2 regions of the Mesorhizobium sp. M0019 genome follow, and region 2 is predicted to be linked to the other one. Evidence: predicted binding sites of a transcription regulator. Region 2 holds the regulator's gene; the other holds the start of a gene.

Region 1 (3,145 bases), 280 kb from region 2:
ATACCGCGGATACTGCCGGCGAACGGCATGTCGCCGCCGCCGACGCCCAACCGCACCGTCTGTCCGATCTTCAGCTGCGGAAGCTGCTGCTCCGGGACGGTGAAATCGACACGCATCGTGTCCATGTCCTGCAAGGTCACCACGGCGGTGCCGGGTGTGAGATACTGGCCAATGTCGATTTTCGGAATGCCGACGGTACCATTGAAAGGGGCCGTCAACTGCTTTTGGTCGAGCACCGCTTGCAGCTTGTTCACCTGCGCGGCGGAGACCGATGCTGCTGCCTGCGCTGTGTCGAGCGTAGCGTCGGTGCCGACCCCGCGCTTCTGCAGCTCAAGCGCGCGCATCAGCGTCGTCTGGTCGGAGGTCGCTTGCGCCTTCGATGCCACGAGGTCGGCTCGCTCGACTTCATCGTCGAGCTGCAGCAGCACGGCGTTGGCGGCGACCTTCTGATTGGCATGGAACAGGATGTCCTTGACGATGCCCGCGGTTTCGACCGTCAGGTCGACGCCGCGTACGGCACTGACAGTGCCGATCGCCTCGATGCCGGGCGTCCAGGACATCGGTTTGACGATGACCGTCGACACGGTCGCGGCCGGCGGCTTCATGGTGGCGAAGAACTGTTTGATCGCATTGTCGCGAAACAGGTTGAAGCCGACGATGCCGCCGCACACCAGCACGAGCAGAATGAAGGCGATGATGAAGCGCTTGATCACGAACAGTCCCCTCGGCCACGGCCCAGCATAACGGTCGGACGACCGGAACACATACCTGTGACTGGTCCCAATTTCAAATGACGGCGATCTTACTGTACCGTCTGGACGGTCTTGTCAATTCCGCCTAAGCTAATGAATGGGGAACCCTTGATGAAAGTCCGCAGAGCAAATTCGCGCGAGAAGATTCTCGCCGCCGCCGCCGCCGTGGCGCGCGAGACGGGTCCTGGCAGCCTGTCGCTGGATGCGGTCGCCAGCCGTGCCGGCGTGTCGAAGGGTGGTCTTCTCTACAATTTCCCGACCAAGGCGAAATTGATGCAGGCGCTGGTAGAGGATTACCTGCGCGCCTTCGAGCAGGCCCTGGAGTCCGCCCGCACGGCCGGCGTCAACAGCGAAAGCCCGCTTGCAACTTATATCAAGCTGTCGGCCGAGCATGCCGAGGAATCGAAACCGTCGGCATCCTGGATATTTTCGGCGATTGCCGAGGATCCCGATTTCCTGACCCCGATAAAATCGTTCAGGCGGCAGCTGTTCGAGCGGCTGAAGCAGGAAACGCCGAACCTCAAGGCGCTGCTGGTCTGCTATCTCGCCATCGAAGGGCTTCGCAGCATGAACCTGTTCGGTTCGGACATTCTCTCCGCCGAAGAGCGCCGGCTGCTGATATCGACCCTGCTGGAGATCGCGGAATAGTCTAGGAATGCGCTGGCCGGGTTCAACTGCCTCGGTCGCGTCGATCGCCCGTTGCGTCAACCCAAAGTGCCCGCCGTCACACAGGCTTCATCGTGCCGACATAGCGTCCTCCCATTCTTTGCTGCAACGCAGGAGGAGTGGGGTGTGGTCGATATTGTTTCAAGCGAGGCAGGAATTCCAAGGCCGGAGCATCCGCTTGACCGGCCAAACGACACCGGTAAATGGTTTCTGCCGGCCTTTGCCGTCATCATTCTGGGCGGCCTTGCCTATGTCGGCTACGCGCTCAGCCAGGACCTGACCAGCACCATCGCGGTGCCGTGGATCCTGCTTGGGCTGGCGCTGCTGATCGCGCTCGGCTTCGAATTCGTCAACGGTTTTCACGACACTGCCAATGCGGTGGCAACGGTGATCTACACGCATTCCATGCCGGCCGAGCTTGCAGTGATGTGGTCCGGCTTCTTCAACTTTCTGGGCGTGCTCACCGCCAGCGGAGCGGTCGCCTTCGGCATCATATCGCTGCTGCCGGTCGAGCTGATCCTTCAGGTCGGATCGAGCTCCGGACTGGCCATGGTCTTCGCGCTGCTGGTTGCGGCGATCATGTGGAATCTCGGAACTTGGTATCTCGGCCTGCCTGCCTCGAGCTCGCACACACTGATCGGCTCGATCATCGGCGTCGGTCTCGCCAACCAGTTCATGGCCCCGGCCGGCTCCGTCACCAGCGGCGTCGACTGGTCGCAGGCGTCCAATGTCGGCCTGTCGCTCCTGATCTCGCCGCTGGTCGGTTTTGGCCTGGCTGCACTGCTGCTTCTGGTGATGAAGCTGCTGGTCAGGAACCGCGAGCTCTACGAGGCGCCCAAGTCGAGCGCGCCGCCGCCGCTGTGGATCCGGGCGTTGCTTATCTTCACCTGCACCGGCGTCAGCTTTGCCCACGGCTCCAATGACGGGCAAAAGGGCATGGGCCTCATCATGCTCATCCTGATCGGCGTCGTGCCGACCGCCTTCGCGCTCAACCGCACACCGGACGTGAACTATCTCGAAGCTTACAAATCGGCGGCGACGCAGGTCGAAACGGTACTCGGCAAATACGTCAAGCCCGGCATCGCCGTGACCGATGCGGCAATCGTGGTCGGCGACGCCGTTCGCACCAAGACCTGGAAGGACGAGACCACGCCTGCCCTGCGGAGCTTCATCCACGACACCAGCGCCATGTTGTCGCCCTATCCGTCCGTGGAAAAGCTGCCGACAACTCTGGTCAGCAACGCCCGCAACAACATCTATCTTATCGGTGAAGCGCTGAAGCTGATCGACAGGAAGAAGCTGCTGCCGATGGAGGCAGACGACCTGAAGGCGGTGACAACCTACCATAAGGCGGTCGACAACGCGACGAAGTTCATCCCGCTCTGGGTCAAGGTCGCCATCGCGCTGGCGCTCGGCCTCGGCACCATGGTCGGCTGGAAGCGCATCGTCGTCACCGTCGGCGAGAAGATCGGCAAAAGCCATTTGACCTACGGTCAGGGTGCGTCCGCCGAGCTTGTCGCGATGGCGACGATCGCATCGGCCGACTATCTCGGCCTGCCGGTCTCGACCACCCATGTGCTGTCCTCGGGCGTTGCCGGCACCATGGCGGCGAACGGCTCTGGCCTGCAATGGTCGACGGTGCGCAACATGCTGATGGCCTGGATACTGACCCTTCCGGTCTCGATCTGTCTTGCCTTCGTGTTGTTCGTCATCTTCCGCCAGGTGTT
Region 2 (3,145 bases):
CGCTGAAGGACATCAGCCTGTCACTGCCTGAGCGCAGTGTCACGGCCTTCATCGGCCCTTCGGGGTGCGGGAAATCGACGCTGCTGCGTGTGTTCAACCGCATCTATGAGCTCTACCCAAAACAGACGGCCGAGGGCCAGGTGCTGCTCGACGGCAAGAACATTCTCGACCGGTCGCAGGATCTCAACCTCCTCAGGACCAAGATCGGCATGGTGTTCCAGAAGCCGACGCCGTTCCCGATGTCGATCTACGAGAACATCGCCTTCGGCGTCAGGCTCTACGAGAACCTCGGCAAGTCCGAGATGGACGGCCGCGTCGAACAGGCGTTGAAGCGCGCCGCGCTGTGGAGCGAGGTCAAGGACAAGCTCAACGCCAGCGGCTTGAGCCTGTCCGGCGGCCAGCAGCAGCGGCTCTGTATCGCCCGCACCGTGGCCGTGAAGCCGGAAGTCATTCTGCTCGACGAACCGGCTTCGGCCCTCGACCCGCTGTCGACTGCCAAGATCGAGGAACTGATCGACGAATTGCAAGCCGACTATACGATCGTCATCGTCACCCACAACATGCAGCAGGCGGCGCGCGTGTCGCGCCAGACCGCCTTCATGTATCTGGGTGAACTGGTCGAGTTCGACCGGACCGAGAAGATCTTCACGTCGCCCCGCGAGAAGCGCACGCAGGACTACATCACTGGCCGCTTCGGCTGAGCCGTTCCGATCATGCATATGAGGACAGGACCATGGGCGAACACACAGTCGCTTCTTTCGACGAGGATCTCGAGCAGATCAGCAAGCTGATCCGCGACATGGCCGACCTCGCCGGTTCGATGGTCGGCGGGGCGACCAAGGCCCTGTTGAATTCCGACAACGTGCTGGCGCAACGCGTCGTTTCCGACGACGCCATCATGGATGCGCGTCAACGCGAACTGGACGACCGCGCCATCACCCTGATCGCCAAACGCCAGCCGATGGCCCACGATCTTCGCCATGTGGTCGGAGCGATCCGCATGGCGGGCGACCTCGAACGCATCGGCGACCTTGCCAAGAATATCGCCAAGCGCGTGAGTGCGGTCGGCCTCAGCGCTACGCCGCGGGACCTGTCGCATTCCATCGACGCGATGGCGCAGCTGGTTCTCATCCAGGTGCAGGGTGTCATCGAGGAATATGCTGCAGGCGATGCGGCCGCGTTGGCCAAGCTGCGTGCCGCCGACGAGCGCATCGACGTCAAATACACGTCCGTGTTCCGCGAGCTGTTGACCTACATGATGGAAGATCCGCGCAACATCACCGCTTGCACGCACCTGCTGTTCTGCGCCAAGAATCTGGAGCGGATCGGCGACCATGTCACCAACATCGCCGAAAATGCGTATTATGTGCTGACCGGCGAGCAATTGCCGGTCAATCGTCCGAAGCAGGACGAAACGACAATGTCCGCACCGGTGACATGATGGGGGTGCCCAGCCGATGATCGCACCACGCATAATGGTGGTGGAGGACGAGGAGCCATTGGGTGTGCTGCTCCGCTACAATCTCGAATCCGAAGGCTACCAGGTCGAGGTGGTGACACGCGGCGACGAAGCCGAGATCCGTTTGCAGGAGAATGTGCCCGACCTTTTGGTGCTCGACTGGATGATACCAGCGGTTTCCGGCATCGAGCTCTGTCGTCGGTTGCGGGTGCGCCCCGAAACCGAGCGGCTGCCGATCATCATGCTGACCGCGCGCGGCGAGGAGAGCGACCGGGTGCGCGGGCTTTCGACCGGCGCCGACGACTATCTGGTCAAACCGTTTTCGACACCGGAATTCATGGCCAGGGTCAAGGCGCTGCTGCGGCGCGCCAAGCCGGAAGTGCTGTCCAGCGTGCTGAAGGTCGGCGACATCGTGCTCGATCGCGAATCGCACAGGGTCTATCGCAAGAAGAGCGAAATCAGGCTCGGGCCGACCGAATTCCGGCTGCTCGAGTTCATGATGCGGCATCCGGGCCGTGTCTTCTCGCGCAGCCAGTTACTCGATAATGTCTGGGGCGAGACAATCTACATCGACGAACGCACCGTCGACGTGCATGTCGGGCGGCTGCGCAAAGCCGTCAACAACGGCCGGATGCCGGATGTCATCCGCACCATCCGCGGTGCCGGCTATGCGATCAGGGAAGATTGACCCGCCTGGTCAGGCTACGTTCTTTCTGACGCTGGGCCTCATTTGCGCGCCCGGCGCGAAAATCTCCTGGTCGACGAAGCTTAGCGCCCGCATCGCGCAGCCTTCGCGGATCAGCGGCAATTCGTTCGGCTCTGTATCGAAGGAGATCGAGCCCGAATGCTGGCCGCCGGCGGTCTGGGCGATTGCCTTCCGCAAGGCCGGCTCGATCAGATCGAAGGCGGCGGCACTGGCGCCGACCATCGCGACCGGTGCCGGATCGATCAGCGCGAACAGCGAGCCGAGACCGAAACCCAGCGCTTCGCCGGCCTTGCGGTAGGCCTCGCGTTCCGGCCCATCTTTCTCGCGCGCCCGGGCCGCCAGTGCTCGCATGTCGGCGTCGCTGACGTCGGCGATCGGTTCGCTTTCTTCGCTCATCTGCCTGGCGTTGCGCCAGATGGCGTAGTTGCCGGCATAGGCCTCGATGCAGCCGCGCCGCCCGCAACGGCAGAGCGCGCCGCCCGGACGATGGATCATGTGGCCAAATTCGCCACCCGAGGAATGCGTCCCGGTGAACAGTTCGCCCTTCAGCACCAGCCCCATGCCGATGCCATGCGAAAGCAGGATGGCGATGAAGTCGTCGCGATAGCGATCCGGATTGCGCCAGCGCAAAGCCACCGCCATCATGTTGCAGTCGTTCTCCACCGTTGCCGGGATGCCGAATTCGTCCTCCAGCATGTCGGCAAAGGCGATGTCGGTCTGCGGCGTGATCGGCGACCACAGCATGGCGCGTGCAGGGGAGTCGGTAATGCCCTGAATCGCCAGGGCGATGCGGGCGACACTGCGGACGTCAAGGTCTGGATCCTGCAGCCGGCGCCGGACGATGGCCATGCATTCACGGATCAGCTCGTCGCGCGGCATGGTCAGCGTGTCCAGTCGGCGCTGTTCCTCGGCGACCACCTGTCCCGTATAGTCGATAATGGCGGCCGACAGGAAATTCAGCGACAACACCACGGTCAGCA

Evidence for each region. Region 2 encodes PhoB, which activates phosphate uptake and scavenging genes when phosphate is short. Its sites were predicted from a motif close to TGTCATNNANCTGTCAT; they were not measured.
Region 1: the regulator PhoB is predicted to act here: its motif matches at 1,475-1,491, upstream of NKK47_RS00235 (inorganic phosphate transporter).

What each region holds. Positions count from the first base shown of each region.
Region 1 is NZ_JAMYVK010000001.1:50,887-54,031, reverse strand. Features, by position in the region: gene NKK47_RS00245 (efflux RND transporter periplasmic adaptor subunit) at 1-713, opposite strand, end outside; gene NKK47_RS00240 (TetR/AcrR family transcriptional regulator) at 864-1,400, shown strand; gene NKK47_RS00235 (inorganic phosphate transporter) at 1,545-3,145, shown strand, end outside.
Region 2 is NZ_JAMYVK010000001.1:331,417-334,561, forward strand. Features, by position in the region: gene pstB (phosphate ABC transporter ATP-binding protein PstB) at 1-701, shown strand, start outside; gene phoU (phosphate signaling complex protein PhoU) at 734-1,441, shown strand; gene phoB (phosphate regulon transcriptional regulator PhoB) at 1,458-2,147, shown strand; gene NKK47_RS01665 (ROK family protein) at 2,157-3,145, opposite strand, start outside.